Regions from separate parts of the Enteractinococcus fodinae genome, predicted to be linked through region 1. Evidence: riboswitches for the same ligand, from Rfam matches in the RefSeq annotation. Region 1 holds a riboswitch; the other holds the start of a gene.
What was found. A riboswitch is a leader RNA that binds a small molecule or an ion and turns the genes downstream of it on or off. The one in region 1 is predicted to bind S-adenosylmethionine.
Positions count from the first base shown of each region.

Region 2: it holds a riboswitch for S-adenosylmethionine, as region 1 does, so the genes downstream of both, J2S62_RS10460 (ABC transporter ATP-binding protein) here and J2S62_RS02350 (flavin reductase family protein) in region 1, are expected to answer to the same signal.

Region 1 covers NZ_JAVDYJ010000001.1:508,844-516,851, forward strand. Annotated here, with positions in the region: gene J2S62_RS02320 (M23 family metallopeptidase) at 441-1,307, shown strand; gene J2S62_RS02325 (MarR family winged helix-turn-helix transcriptional regulator) at 1,324-1,803, opposite strand; gene J2S62_RS02330 (MFS transporter) at 1,948-3,225, shown strand; gene J2S62_RS02335 (hypothetical protein) at 3,226-4,335, opposite strand; gene J2S62_RS02340 (cold-shock protein) at 4,332-4,547, opposite strand; gene J2S62_RS02345 (RNA-binding S4 domain-containing protein) at 4,838-5,206, opposite strand; gene J2S62_RS02350 (flavin reductase family protein) at 5,213-5,746, opposite strand; SAM riboswitch class IV at 5,785-5,907, opposite strand; gene hisD (histidinol dehydrogenase) at 5,962-7,269, opposite strand; gene J2S62_RS02360 (mechanosensitive ion channel family protein) at 7,328-8,008, shown strand, end outside.
Region 2 covers NZ_JAVDYJ010000001.1:2,243,580-2,251,587, reverse strand. Annotated here, with positions in the region: gene J2S62_RS10480 (type III PLP-dependent enzyme domain-containing protein) at 1-840, opposite strand, end outside; gene J2S62_RS10475 (cation transporter) at 937-1,224, shown strand; gene J2S62_RS10470 (ABC transporter permease) at 1,235-2,092, opposite strand; gene J2S62_RS10465 (aliphatic sulfonate ABC transporter substrate-binding protein) at 2,096-3,067, opposite strand; gene J2S62_RS10460 (ABC transporter ATP-binding protein) at 3,071-3,865, opposite strand; SAM riboswitch class I at 3,875-3,963, opposite strand; SAM riboswitch class I at 4,243-4,331, shown strand; gene J2S62_RS10455 (LLM class flavin-dependent oxidoreductase) at 4,325-5,731, shown strand; gene J2S62_RS10450 (SDR family oxidoreductase) at 5,804-6,904, opposite strand; gene J2S62_RS10445 (aldo/keto reductase) at 6,988-7,929, opposite strand.

The DNA.
Region 1 (8,008 bases):
GTCGTTACGCACGCCGTTGTGGGCAACGCCAGTATGCGAGTTGGTAACAGGCATACTGGCCTCATCATACAACCCCAAAGTCGTTTCAGCCGCATTGAGGTCACAATCAGCGAAGTTATCCACAGTTCGTGCTCACCTCGGGACCTCGCAAACCCATAAACGGTACCTTAGACCGCATCGCGACGGCCACTGAGGGCACCCCAGCTTGAGTTTCGCTGCTGGGCGAACCCTCGATGACGGGGTCGTGGTGATCGATCGAGACCAGCTGAATCGTCTGGTCACAGGCCTCTGCTCGTTGGGGCGTGCGACCCGCTTGAGACGCAAGTCACGACCGAGGTGGCAGCTAACGATTCAATATACCTGCGACGATACTTGAGGATTGGATATAACGAAATGATAACGCTACGATATAACAAGCTATTCAGACTTCCTCTTTTTTGGTGAGTACTACACTTATGCCATCTTCCGAATTTCCCTCTCGCCGCGCGCTGCGTGCAGCAGCAATCAAGAAAAAGCGCGGACGCAACGCTTCCGTCCTTACTGCAGGTGTCGCCGTGGCCGTCTCCTCGGCCGCTGTGACCTTCGGCGGTAATGCCGGTGACGGTAACCCGCTAGCTTTCGGGCAGACCGCAGAAGCAAATGCCGTTGAGCTCGACGCGACACCGCGTGAAACCTCGGTCATCCCAGCAGCTATTACCGGTGGCGATGAACGAGTCGTAGCCAAAATGACCAACGAAATGGCCGCCTCGCAGGTTGGCCTAGGCCGGTTGTACCAAGAAGGTGAAGGCGACGTTGCCGCCGGGCAGCTTGCAGTTGCTGAAGCACAAAACCCCCACAACGGATCGTTGAAATCCCTGCCAGGAAATCTGCAAATGATCTTCCCTGCTGACTCGACGCGGACGTCTTCGACCTTCGGGAGCCGAAGCAACCCCACCGGTGCCGGAACCCAGTTCCACGTAGGCACTGATTTCCCGGTACCAACCGGAACCCCAGTGAAGGCTACTGAAGCAGGCACCGTGGTGTTTGCGGGCGTGCACAGCACCGGCGGTCACCGCGTAGAAGTCGACCATGGTCACGGTGTTGTGACAGCGTACAGCCACAACTCGCAACTACGCGTCAACGTTGGTGACACCGTGGAACAAGGCCAGACTATCGCGCTGGCAGGCTCAACCGGCAACTCGACCGGGCCTCATATTCACTACGAAATCAAGGTCAACGATAAGTGGGTTGACCCAGAATACTACCTGCCTTCCCAGTCCACTGGGGGTGGCGCCAAGCAGCTCTATACCGTTTCCAGCGCCGACTAAGAACAGTCCGGTCCCATTACGGCAGCGGCAAGATTCGGCCAAGAAGCGCCCTGAGCGCGATATGATCGCGGCGTGACAAGGACGCTGTGAGATGTTCTTCCACCCGTCGGACCTCGAGCGCGGCTTGGGCATAGAGACGCCTGCCCGCTGCGGTGATTGCTAGGGTCTTCGCGCGTCGGTCGTGCGCCGCGGTCTGTCGGACCAGTAAGCCGCGTGCTTCCAACCCCTTTGTTAGGGAAACGACCTGGGAAAGATCCAGCCGCAAGAGTTGCGATAGCTCCTGCTGGGTCGGGGCGTGCCCATCGACGATAAACGCCAGCGTAGAGTACTGCCGCAGATCTAAGTCGAACTCTTGAATGCTGTTTTCGGTAGCGGACCGAAAGGTGTGCTCCAGCTGCGTGAGATAGAACAAAGCGTGGTCGCCCAACGGCGACTCTAACGCGGCGGCAACCGGCGCAAGCGGATGTCGTGGTCGCGGATTCGACTCTTGGCTCATCGTCCCTCTTGAAACCGTACGGATAGGTCTAGTTGATGAGTGTACTGACTGTGCAAGCTTCGAGGCGTTGTCCCGTCCGGTAAGCTGAGTCGAGATCGACGAGCCGTCCCCACGTCGAATGCTGAAGGATCTCGCGCCCACGTTATGTCTAGAACGTCTCACAACGCCTTGCCAGGCTGGCTATGGCTGATGCTAATCGCTGGTATCTTGACGCAGACGACAGCGAATCTCGTTCGACCGGTCACCAGTTATAAACTGATCCTACTGGGCTGGGGCGAAACGGAAATTGGGATCGCCACCGCCGCGTATGCCCTCCTACCACTGTTTCTCGCGCTGCCCTTTGGACGGTTGCAATCACGGCTCAAATCCCCACGAAACTTCGTAGCCCTAGGCATCCTCATTCTGACCCTCGGAGCCGCGTATCTTGCGTTGACGGGCAACGTCGTGCATTTGATGCTTGCTTCGGCCGTGTTGGGGATCGGCCATTTGATGTTTACCATCGGCGGGCAAAGCATGGTGGCACGTCGGTCGCGGGCCCCAGACATGGATGCTAATTTCGGGTGGTTTACCGCGTCATTTTCCGTCGGCCAGATGCTTGGTCCCTTGCTGTCCGGTGTCCTGCTGGGAAATACTTCGTTGACCGAGGCGCAGGCCGGAGGCGACGATCTCACCCACAGTATTAATCTAGCCCTGTGGATTGGTGCGATCACTTCGATAGTGGCGGTCCCGATCTTGTATACGCTGCGTGCTACCCACCCACCGGCACCGACCACGCAGACCCAAGACCTTGTCGTTGTCGAGGCCGGCGCGAAACCCTCGGTGCGTAACATCTTGAAACTGCCGGGGATAACGTCCCACATGTTTGCAGCGCTCGCGTTACTCGCGATTCTTGATATCTTGGTGGCGTTTATGCCGCTGGTCGGGGAGGCCTATGGTGTCTCTCCGATGGTCATCGGGGCGCTGTTGGCTATCCGAGGTGCCACATCGGTACTCTCGCGGATCTTTATTCGGCCGTTGTCCGCCAGGTACGCGCGCAATAATCTGCTTTTGGTAGCACTGTTGGTGTCGGCTGCCGCCATTGCTGTTGTGCCCGGGGTCGTGGGGTGGGGCGTTCCGGGCATGGTTGCGGCTTTTATTTTTATGGCCGTGGGCGGTTTCACGTTGGGTGTTGGACAGCCGATTACGATGACCCTGATATCGCAGGGTGTGCCGCGATCGTGGCGCAGTCCAGCGTTAGCCCTGCGATTGGTGGGTAACAGGGTGGGACAAGTAGTGTTGCCGCTGGCCGCGAGCCTGGTTGCGGGACCGGTGGGTCCTGCCGGTGGGATATGGTTTGCCTGCGCGATTCTTGGAATCTCTGGGGCAGAACGACTGTTGAATAAGCGCACCGGACCGGAACCCAATGCTGCCCAGGAGAACTGACTAGTGGTTGCGTCTATAGCGATTCAAGGCCCACCAGAGCACAGCTCCGATGCCGACGGCGCTTGTCAGTCCACCCAGTAGCCACCAGGAACGCTGACCTGAGTCGCGTTCTTGTGGCGCAGCACTTTCAACCTGGCTCCCGGTTGGTGTTCGGTCGGCATGGCCGGGGGACGACAATTGGGCTTTGATCGCATCGAGTTCGTCCTCAGAAATAGGCGGGAGCGTCTCAAGTTCGGAAGCTTGTTCATCTGCATCGCGGGGACCGGGCATGACCAGCGGTGAACCCCGATGCGATTGCATACCGAATATCTCGGGCAGTAAGTACCGCGGGCTTTCGGCGAGCGGGCGAATTTCACGAGGGCCCCGCCGTTCGGTGTCAGCGGCACTGAGGTCTTCTGACGGTGTCGTTGTGGCCGTTGGTGATGGGGACGGTGTCGATGCTGGTGGTGGAGCATAGGGCGTGGGCGGTGCGCTCGCGATCGGCGGTTGCGGGGTGGTGGGGGTGCTCGGCGTCATCGCCGGTGCACTGGGCGGTGTCGGAGAGGCCATATTGGGTGAAGGTGACCGTGACGGCGTCGGTTGCGGCGTGGTAGAAGGCGGCTCCGGTGGGACAGTTGGTGACGGAGAAGCTGTTTCATCGGGGGACTCTTCATCGGAGGACTCCGGAGAAGCTCCGTCGTTAGTCGGCTGTTCAGTGGTCTCCGATTCAGGCTCCTCCGGGATACCCGGAATAGCTACCTCGCAATATGTCCTTTGTCTGTTTTGTTCATCCCAGCCTTCGACGAGGACGAGAAGGTCCGTCTCGGAGCGAGGCACCACAATCGAGGTCTGGTCTATCCTGTCGAAATCCACGTGCTCATCGTCATCCTCGATGACTGCAAGATCTTCCAGTGTCTCCAGGTGTTCAGATTCGATCGTGACGGCGTCATCGGTTGTGTCGATGATATCGCAAGACATCTGGCCGCCCGGAGTCTCTTCTGCAGAAGGCTCCTCGGTCACCACGGATGAAGATGGGTCAGGAGACTCCGCCGTCGCGTACGCTGCACTGGCGGGCCCGAAGGCAAACAGGCCGATGGCCGCTAAGAAGCCCGCTCCAATGGCGAGCCTCATGACGCCGTAGAAACTTTCTGGGCGATCGGTCCGCGGTCGCTTGCGGCGATGACGTAGTGCACCTGCTGGCCTTCTTCAAGTCGACGGAAGCCGGTTTGGTCAATGCCGGTGTGGTGGACGAAAACATCCCCCGATGCGTCATCGGGGGTAATGAAGCCGTATCCTTTTTCGATATTGAACCATTTAACGGTGCCGGTCTGCCGATCAGACATGGATAAATTCTCATTTCTGGTAATCAGGTATCAACACGGGCCGACGTGCATTTTCTACCAGACCACAGGCTAGTGGATCACGGGCTTATTGGGAAACTCATTGGGCATACTTATAGATCAACGCAAGATTCACAACGTGAGATTTCGTCATGAAAAATCCCGCCGCCTGATGAAAGGGGTTCATCTGGCGGCGGGATTACAACATCACTCGCACCTTGAAGAGGTACCTCTAGTGTAATAAAGGTTATTTTAAACTATCCGAACGCCAGCTGTGAACTTCCTGGATGCTTTTATTGACTGTTGTATCCGCGCAACCGGTCGAGCTGTCGGCGTTCCTTCTTCGTCGGTCGACCCGTCCCGCGTTCACGCTTGGGGACGGCGACCAGGTGCCGTGGGATCGGTGCGGGGGAGTGGTCGATGTAGTGCTTGATGGCCACCGGGTATCCCACGCGTTTCTCCAACAGGCCGGTGACTTCGATGATCCGTTCGCGGCCGGGCTGGCGGAAGGTGATCGTCTGGCCAACCCGGAGTTTATGGGATGGTTTGACGGGTTCCCCGTCGACTTTGATTTTGCCGCCTTTGACCGCAGTACTCGCCGCTGAGCGGGTTTTGAACAGCCGCACAGCGTGGAGCCAGATATCGACGCGAACTGCATCCATGGCAGGTTAGTGGTCCCGAATATTGCGGAATTGTGATTTATGGAAGACCAGCGGTTCGTGAATGTCCGTGAAGTCCGCCAGGTTATGGACTTCTAAGAGGGCCACGATGTGGTCACCGGCGGGAAACTCACCGTACACCGAGGTTTCCAACCACAGCGCTGACTCTTCAACGAAGATTGCGTCGTCGTTGGTAGCGGTGTGCAGCCCGGCGAACCGGTCCGAGCCCTTGGCGGCCATTTGACGGGCGATCAGTCCCTGACCTTCACCAAGAATCGATACACCGATGCGGCGAGTCTCGCGCAGTAGCGGCCAGGTGGCCGAAGTGTTCTGCACGGCCACAGAGACCAGCGGTGGATCCAAGGAGACACCGACGGTGAATGAGGAAGCAACCATGCCCTGCGGGTTACCGTGCGCATCATATGAGGCGAGCGCCGCCACACCCGAGGGGAATTGCCCAAAGGCACTGCGTAGGGACAGCGGTGAAATGTCGTCGGTGAGCTTGGTGGTCTGCAGGTTACGGGCTTGCAAAGTTGAGGTCACAATCTTGCCTTCGAAGGTTGGCGCTCGAGGGCGCTCGAACGCTGTACTTGCCAGACACGGGGTCTTCCGTGCGGCCGAATCATCACCTGGGGCACCCCACTACAACGTGGGAGGGTTGCCGTCTTACAGCCAGGGCTAAATAGTCGTAAGAGCTCGTGATTCTGCAGATAAGACTAACCTATTTTGCATACGGGGCAAAGTAGAGATTGTCACATTTATTCAAACCGGTAGCGGATGGCTTCGGCGTGGGCGTGTAAGCCTTCTGATTGCGCCAGTCTCTGAATTCCGGGCGCCAACGGTTCCAGACCGGCCTTGTCGTAGCGGATGCGTTGCTGGAGGCGTAAGAACGAGACGGTGTTGAGGCCAGAAGAAAACCGAGCGGTCCCCGAGGTGGGCAGGACGTGGTTGGATCCGGCGGAGTAATCTCCCAGCGGAACCGGCGCATATGGACCCAAAAATACTGCACCGGCGTGCGTAATCTGCTCGAGTACCGCTTCGTTGTCTTTGGTTTGGATTTCTAAGTGTTCGGTGGCGATCGCATTGGTCACGTCGATGGCTTCTTCCAGGGTGCTCACGACCAGTGCGCCCGACTGTTGGCCGGTCAGGGCCTCCCGAATCTGGTCTTCCAACACGGCTCCGGGCACTTGCTGTTCTATCTGTGCCACGACGGCTTCGGCGAAGTCCATTGAGGTGGTGACCAAGACGGATGCGGCCAGCGGATCGTGCTCGGATTGCGAGATCAAGTCGGCCGCAACCCAGGCCGGGTTGGCGGTCTCATCGGCCAACACCAGGATTTCGGAGGGGCCTGCCACCGCGTCGATGCCGACCTTGCCAAAGAACGCCTGTTTGGCCGCGGCCACATACACATTGCCCGGGCCGGTAATCAGGTCCACGGGCTCACACACGGTTGCTCCGGAAGCGTCGCTGACACCCAACGCGAGCATCGCGATGGCTTGGGCCCCGCCGGTGGCATAGACCTCTTCGACACCCAGCAGTTTGCACGCCGCCAGGATGGTCGGGTGGGGGAGACCGTTGAAGTCGGCCTGCGGTGGCGAGGTGATGGCGATGCCGGGGACGCCGGCGGCCTGGGCGGGAACCACGTTCATGATGACCGACGACGGGTAGACGGCTCGTCCGCCGGGAACATACAGACCCACGCGCTGGATGGGAACCCAGTGATTCTCCACGGTGGCGCCATCAGCCAGCGGTACCACGGTGTCCGGGGGCAGCTGTGCGGCGTGGACTGCCCGTGCCCGGGCGATGGATTCTTCTAGCGCATCGCGAACATCAGCCTCGAGTTTCTCGAGGGCTTGCGTCATGGCATGCTCGGGGACGCGCAGGTTGTCAGGCCGTACCCCATCGAACTGTTCGGTGAAGTCTAAGACTGCTTCCGCGCCACGGGCTTTGACCTGATCAATGATGGGTTCCACGACGGCCGACGCATCAGAAATCTCGAGTTTGGCGCGCGGCATCACGGTTGCAGGATCAAAGGTGGTGGGGCGCAAATCGGTGATGTGAAGCATGCCTGTTAGTGTATCGGTTTTCAGGATTAGTTCAGATCGCGCTGAGAGGATGGTGCCTATGTTGCGTCACGAAACCGAAGAGGCCCCGGCTGACCCGTCCGAGGGGCCGTCAATGCCCAATGTTGAAGAAGCAGTTCCCGAGGATGTTCAAAACTCGGCATTAGAAAATATTGATTCGCTGGGCCCCATATTTGGTGCCAGCTTGAACATCGCTATTGGGGCGCTGGCGGGGTTCGCGTTGACGGCCGTGGTCGCCCTGGCCGCAGGCTTCGTGCTCCGCCGACGCAAACGCATGCGCTCGCATCTGAAGATTTTGTTGACGCCTGCATTTACCGCCATGGTGTTTCTTGGTGCTCGGGTCGGGTTAGAACTCTCCGGTCGGGATCTTCGACTCTATGACCTCTTAGCGTTCTTACTGTTGATCGGAACTGCCTCAGGGTTCGCCTGGTTAGCGCTTCGGGTCGTCAATGTTATTGAGCGCCGCGTGGAGCTGCAATATGACGAGGTCACCGCCGCCGATCGGCGTGGCCGCCGGATCAAAACCCAGATGCAACTTATCAAGCGGGTGCTCCATACGGCCATCATTGTGGTGGCCGTGGCAGCCATTCTGTTGGCGATTCCGCAGGTTCGGGCGTTGGGGGCCGGGCTGTTAGCCTCGGCTGGTTTGGTATCCGTCGTGGCAGCACTGGCTGTTCAAACCACCTTGACCAACGTCTTTGCTGGCATGCAGTTGGCGTTT
Region 2 (8,008 bases), 1.7 Mb from region 1:
CGTCAGTGGGGCACTGATTTCGCTGACGATTTCGTATTTACTGTCGAATAGCTCCGGCATCATCGCGTGGTGCACGAACCGGTGGTTGTCGAAGGTTGGTTGAACTTCATCCGAGACGACATTGACCGGGATACCGGCGGGGAAGTACAACCGGAAGATCCGCTGTGCCCCGGCGGCGTGCTCAATATCTTCTGCGAATTGATAGACGGCAGCGACCTGCTCGGCGGTTTGCTGCAGCGAGGTTGGTGGCGTATCAAAACTGACGTGAAGTTGCGTCAACCAACTGCGTTCCAAAAACGTCTCGAATAAATCGTTGCGGTGATCGCGCAGCCCGATACCCATGTGAGCGCATGTAGTCGCGTCGTCCTCAGCGGATGCTTGGGGTGTAACGCGTAAACCGATTGAGCCTTCATAGTTGTGTGGGTCTTGAAGCAGCCCATCGACTCGGGTTAGCTCAGCAAAGTTATCGACACTGAAACTCAGTTCTGCATCGGTGATATCGCGCAGCTGCGTCAGGGTTTTGACCGGCGCGTTATGCACAACTTCAGACAGCGGTATGCCGGAGTGCTGGGCAATCTCCAACTCGGTTGCCGAGGCGGTCTGGACGCCGAGCCCGCGAGCGCGGAAGTGTTCCAGCACGCCGGGCAGGCTCATCGTGCCCACGGCGATGGTGTGGCGAATCCAGTCTTCGGTGTAGACCTCGTGAAGATGTTCGATCAGTTGGTCGAGGACGTTGAAATCGATGACACCTAAGACCGGGTTGGCATCGGAGAGCACCGGGGCCAGCTGTTCCACCGCGGTGTGGCGTTGCGTTGCGATGCGAGTTCCTGAAGTCGTCATAGCCACGATCATACGCGGCAGGGTAGGACACTGTAAGAATTTTGGTAGCTGGGCGACTAGACAGCAACGATTCTGTTGAAAAGGATGCGCCGGCGATTGACCGGCTCAGTGAATTTGTTCCCTGATCCAGCAGAAGCTGTGGTCAACCTGGTGGCGGCTAGTGTCGCGCTGGTCGCGCTCAAAGTCGAGCTGAAACCACCTGGCCGCAATCACATCGACGGGCATAGCAAGGTTGAGTATTCTGCCGCTGCCGTTGAAAGGTGGATGACCTTCGTGACGGCCGCCGGGATCCTGACAACCTCGGTTCAACGTTTTCTTGAGCCTCAGCCCCTGGAAAATAGTGGTATCGGACTAGGCGTCTGCATACTGGCACCAAGGGCCTAGCTCCTGCGTGTTATGTCCAGCGGGCGATGGCGCGTTTCTCTGCCAGGCCCAGCAGGGTATCAGTGAGTTTACCGAGTACGGCCAACAGAATGATCGCCAGGATCAGTCGATCAGTGCGACCATTATTTTGCGAATCGGTGAGTAAGAACCCAAGCCCCATTGAAGAGGCAATGAGTTCGGCGGCCACCAGGAACAACCAAGCCTGGGCCAGTGCTAGTCGTAGTCCGGAGAAGATCGAGGGAACGACAGCGGGCAGTTGGACGGTTTTGAACAGTCGAACACCTTTATATCCGAAGGCCCGCCCGGCTTCGACCAGGTGTGGGTCCACATGCTGCAGGCCGGCATACAGGGTGGTAAAGACCGGGAAAAACGCACCGATAGCGATCAGCGTGACTTTGGAATCCTCGCCGATCTGCATCCACAGAATCAGCAGCGGAACCCAGGCCAGCGATGGGACCGCCCGGAGTGCACCCAACAGGGGCGTCAGCAGTGCGTCAGCCCACCGGGACAGGCCCAGGACGGCACCAAAGATCATGCCTAACACCGCACCGATTGCAAAACCGATCAGGACCCGTTGTACCGAGATTCCGATGTGTAGCCACAGGTCACCGCGCTGGATGAGGCCCACGGTAGCCTCGATCACTGCAGAGGGAGACGGTAACTGCACGGGAGTAAAGACTCCGGCGTCAGTAACCGCCCACCAGGCGATCAGCAGGACAAGGGGCACCAGGAACCCCACGGCGGGTTTGACGCCTTTGCGGTCTAGCAGTCTTGGCTTGTCCGTGGCGGGGGCCGGGGTGATCGGCGTGTCACTGGGTGTTGGGGGCTGGCGTTTACTGGCGACTTCGGAGTGGTCGATCGCGGTCATGGATTACTCCGCATTCTGGGCGAACTCGGGCGCGAACAGCGTCTCGAGGGCTTCGTCAACGGTTTCTTGGTTGTCAACGTCTCCCGAAGTAACGAAAATCGGTGCGATATTAGCCAACACCTGGGCCTGATCTTCACCGGGTACGGGGCTGATATCGAAACCAGAGCGTTCTTCGATCACGATGGTGGCAACATCGAGGTCGATTTCAGCTTCCTCGGCCAGCAGCTCTGCGGTTTCTTCGGGATTCTCTAACGCCCAGTCGCGGGCACGCTCATATGTATCGACCACGAGCTGGGCAACCTCTGGAGAGTCCTCGATAAACGATTCGGTCGCGTTCACAAACGAGTAGGTGTTCAGATCTACATCACGGAGTAAGAACTCGGTCGAGTCTTCACCTCCGGCCATGATTGGATCAAGTCCGGCCCAGGCCTCAACGGAGCCGTTATTCAAGGCGGTGAACCCGTCAGCGTGCTGGACGTTTTGCACCTCGACCTCCGACAGCTCAAGGCCGGCTTCCTCTAGGGCTTGAACGAGGAAGAAGTACGGGTCGGTGCCACGGGTGGCCGCAACCGAGTGCCCGGCAAGATCCTCTACGGTGTCGATCGCGGAGTCTTCTGGAACGACCAGTGCGGTCCATTCGACGTTGCCAACGACGCTAATGGTCTGAATGGGTGTCCCGGTTGAACGGGATAGTAGGGCAGCTGAGCCTGCAGTAGAGCCGACATCGATAGCCTCGGCGCGCAGGTTTTCATTGGCGCGGTTCGAGCCAGCAGAAAAGACCCATTCAACCTCGCCATCAAGTTCTTCTTCCAACCAGCCTTGGTCTTTGATGATCAGCGACAAGGGATTGTAGGTGGCGTAGTCGATGCGCAGCGATTCGGTCTCACCGGCGTCAGCGTTTTCTCCGGCGCATCCGGTCAGTGCCAGCGCTCCGGCCAGGATTGCAGCGGGAAGTGTTTTGCGTGGAAGTAACATGAGTTAGCCTTTCGAAGATGCAAGTGGTTGTACGCCCAAACCGGTCAGCAGTTGCTCCCGTAACGAAACTAGTGCGGGGTCATGGCTGGCGCGTGGCCGAGGTACGGGTGGAGTGAAAATATTGGCAATCGTCGCGCCTTCGATGTGCGGGGTGTGATCCAACAGGATGATGCGATCTGACAGCAGCAAGGCTTCGTCAACATCATGGGTGACCATCACTGTGGTGGTACCGGTTTTGGCATGTACGTCCAACAGCAGTTGCTGCATTTTGATGCGTGTCAACGCGTCGAGGGCACCAAAGGGCTCATCTAACAACAGGATTTCGGGGTCGCGGGCCATCGCACGTGCCAAGGAAGCGCGTTGGGCCATGCCGCCGGAGATTTCCCGCGGGCGATGATCGGCTGCGTGCTCCAAACCGACAAGCTGCAAGAGCTCATCGACGCGGTGTTTGCCAGCAGCTTTGCCCGTTCCGTCGGGTAGTCCCAGGGCAACGTTGTCCGCCACGCTCGCCCAGGGCATCAGTCGGGGTTCTTGGAACCCGATGGCACACCGTGGATCGAATTCGGCCACGGGAGTGTCTTGGATGTGCACCTGGCCGGTGCATCCGACATCCAACCCGCCCAGGGCACGTAGCAAGGTGGATTTTCCGGACCCGGAGGCACCGATGATGGCAATGATCTCTCCGGGTGCGACCTCGAGGTTGATGTCAGTCAAGATCTGGCGGGTGGTGCCGTTGGTACCGAAGGCTCGGCCGACATTGCGGCAGACTACTGCAGGACTGGATGCTGTGAGCGTCATGAAAAAATCACTCCATCGAGTCTTGGCGTTAGCACCTGCCCTTCGGGTGGTTGCTGCGACTTCACTGAGCCAAGTCTCTCAGTCGCTCTGGATGGTTACGTTCAACGATCCTATGCTGATCATGGGTCAAAAGGAAAATTATTGTTACGGTGCGTTGCCTACTGGACAATGGCATGTTCGGAGCGAACCGACCGTTGCCGTGGATGGGGGACAGCCCTGCTCCACTATCCCGAAGGCAGGGAATGAACTCCGTGAGTGTTTTCTGCCGACGTTACTGATAGCTGACTAGGGTGTACGATTCGGGGAGCGAACACAAGGCAACAATATGACGATTCGACTGGCAATCTTGGGGACAAATGTGTTTGAATCGGTAGCTGTAACCATCCAGAGCGGCTAAGAGATCTGGCTCGACGACGCCGCAGCAACCACCCGTGTGGGAAGGTGCTACCGCCAGAACCGATGGAAGGAGCATTCATCGTGGCATCACAACGTCAAATCCTCTTCAACGCTTTCGACATGAACTGTGTCGGACACCAATCACCAGGCCTATGGCGCCACCCGCAAGACCAGTCCCGAGACTACAATAAGCTGTCCTACTGGACCGATCTGGCCCAGACGCTAGAAAAAGGGCTGTTCGATGGGCTCTTCATCGCCGATGTTCTTGGGCCCTACGATATTTACGGTGGCAACTCCAATGCTGCACTGACCTCGGGTGCGCAGGTGCCCGTCAACGACCCCTTCCTGCTGGTCTCTGCCATGGCTGCCGTGACCAAGCACCTCGGTTTCGGGGTTACAGCCGGCACCGCCTATGAGCACCCTTTCCCATTCGCTCGTCGCCTGGCCACCCTGGATCACCTCACCAACGGCCGCGTGGGCTGGAACGTTGTGACCGGTTACCTCCCATCGGCGGCCCGCAACATGGGTAACGACGATCAGATGGAACACGATCGTCGCTATGACCACGCGGATGAATACCTCGAAGTCATCTACAAACTCCTCGAAGGGTCATGGGAAGACGATGCGGTGCAATTCGACCGCGAATCAGGCGTCTTCACCGACTTCACCAAAGTTCACAACATTGCTCACGAAGGCGAATTCTTCCGGGTACCAGGTGCAGCGGTGACCGAACCGTCGCCACAGCGCACCCCGGTCATCTATCAGGCCGGCGCCTCGACCCGTGGGCGTGTTTTTAGTGCCAAACATGCCGAAGCCACCTTTATGAACTCACCGACCCCAGAATTGCTGGGCGAGTCAATCGCCAAAACCCGTGCGGCACTGGTCGAAGCCGGCCGCGACCCGTATGACATGAGAGTCTTTGGGATGCAGACCGTTGTCACCGGTGCAACGGATGCCGAAGCACAGGAGAAGTACCGGGATCTTGCCCAGTATGCCGATGTTGAAGGCGCGCTGTCGCTGATGTCAGGTTGGATGGGCACCGACTTTTCCAAATATGATTTGGATGCTCCCATCGGCCACATCGAATCCAATGCAATCCAATCGGCTGCCGAAACCTTCCGCAGGGCTTCCGGCGACGGCGAAGAATGGACCGTTCGTAAACTCGCCGAATGGGTTGGTGTCGGTGGTTTCGGACCGGTCCTGATCGGATCCGGCGCCACGGTTGCAGAAGAGCTTATCAGGATCCAGGACGAAACCGACGTCGATGGTTTCAACCTGGCCTACCACATCACCCCGGGAACCTTCGAAGACATCGTTGAATACGTTGTCCCAGAACTCCAGGAACGCGGCCGCTACAAGACCGAATACTCCGAGGGCACCCTGCGCCATAAACTCTTCGGCCAGGGCGACCACCTCCCCGAGACCCACGTTGGTGCCAGCTATAAGCTCGGGGCCAGCTCACTGGTCTAACACCCGTTCAGGGACTAGAATGCGAAAACGCCCACAACCAGCATGCTGGTTGTGGGCGTTTTGTCGCGCGCACTACCGCAATGGCGGCAGAACTTTTTGTTCCACCAGCTGATCAAAGAGTTCCAATAAACGCGTTTCAGTATCGAGAGCATCGGCGAAACCCGCCTGACGGATCTTCACGGTCGAGGTGATGTTGTCAGCTTCGTGCTGGAATAAGAAATCTCCAACACCCCACCCGACTAACTCGTGATACGGGGTGGGTTGCAGGTCGTGGCGGTGCACCAGTCTGTCCCAGATTTCGGCCAATGCCGGCATGGTTTCGGTTAACGACATCTGTTGGGGTGGGGCGTAGGCCATGCCGAAATGCTCGGCGAACCGCGGCCAGAGTTGTGACCAGCGGAACTGATCGCCATTGGTGACGTTAAAGACCTGGCCGGCAGCCGTTTTTGTCCCACCCGCCCACACGGTGGCTCGGGCTAACAGTTGGGCATCGGTGGTTTGGTAGAGCACGTCGTAGGCTGTCCGGGTGCCTGGGAAGCGCAAGGGTAACCCAAGCTCTTTACTGATGGCCGCATAGACCCCGATGACTAACAACAGGTTCATGGGGTTGCCGGTCGCGTACCCGGTCACGCCCTCGGGACGCAGCACCGTGAAATCGAAACCCCGTTCTTGTGCGCGTTGGCGCAGGAGGTCTTCTTGCGTGTAGTAGAAATGCGGCCCGATGAGTCGCGGGTCTGATTCTTTGGCAGGGGTATTGAAAAACCCGAGGTGGTGCCCGTAGGCTTTTCCGCCCTGATAGATCGTCACGTGTTTCAGGTTCGCTCCGGCCTGCCGGAGCACCTCTAAGGTATTTTCTAACAACGCATCGTTGATTTCGATGAGTTCCGCATCGGTGTCACGTTCAATGTATGCGCCGAAAACCAAGTGGGTCACCTCGGCTAGCCCTTCGACTTGGGCCAGTTCACTAACAGCCTGTTCATCGAGTAAGTCAGCGCGGTGGTGGACCCATGGGACCTCGGGGAGCGCTCGACGGCTCACCCCGTGGACCGTCCACCCAAGCTGGTGGTACAACTCGGCAGCGTAACTGCCCAACAGACCACCGTCCCCGGCGACGAAGACCGTTCCTGGGTGGGCTGGCAAGTCAGTCAAATTTAATCCGACCGTGGATGTCATCAAAGAATTCCTTCTGTATAACGAGGGCGGCTACCCTGCGGCAGCCGCCCTCGCACTATGCGTCGTGAGTCGAGAATCGAAGCTTAGGCGAACGGCTGGGAGGCCGTATCGAGCTGGTGAACTTCCTCGTCGGTGAGTTTCAGATCTGCGATGGCCATCAGAGCTGGCAGCTGGTCCGGGGCAGAAGCCGAAGCAACCGGAGCGGTCACGCCCTTGGCCAGAAGCCACGCCAGGGAGACTGTAGCTGGCTCGACCCCACGAGCCTCAGCGATCTCCACGATGGCGTCCACAACGTGCAGGGCGTCATCGGTAATGAGATCCTCGGCGAAACCTTGGCGAGCTTTGCCTTCGATGTCGGCTTTCGAGCGGTACTTGCCGGTCAGCACGCCCGAAGCCAGTGCGAAGTACGGGAAGACGGCGGCTTCGAATTCTTGGGCGATTGGACCATACCCTTGTTCATAGTCTTTACGATGCAACAGGTTGTATTGTGGCTGAATCGCAACCGGTAAGGTCAGGCCCTCGGCTTTTGCGGTTTCGAACCATTCGCGCATACGTTCCGGCGCGTAGTTCGACAGGGCTAGGTGCTTGACTTTGCCGGACTCCACGAGACTGTGAGCGTGACGCACTTGGTCCACAATGGCAACATTTTCGTCATCATAATGGGCGTAGTACAAGTCGACGTGATCGGTCTGAAGACGCTTCAGGGATTCCGTCAAGGCAGCTTCGACGTTTTCTACGCTCAGTCCTGGACGCGTTGGGAGTCCGCCGACCTTGGTGGCAATGATGACTTTGTCGCGGTTGCCGCGAGCGGTCAGCCATTGGCCGATAATCGTCTCCGACTCGCCACCTTCATGGCCCTCGGCCCATACGGAGTATAGATCTGCGGTGTCGATGAAGTTCCCGCCGGCCTCCACAAAGGCATCCAAGACGGCAAAGGATGCATCGCGATCCGATGTCCAGCCAAAAGTGTTACCGCCAAGGTTGAGCGGGAAGATATCGAGACCGGTACGGGGAATGCGGGTCATATGAGCTCCTTGGAAACATCTGGTGCAAGCCGGAATGATGACTTGTCATGGAAACTAACCTAGCTGCAGTCAGTTGCCA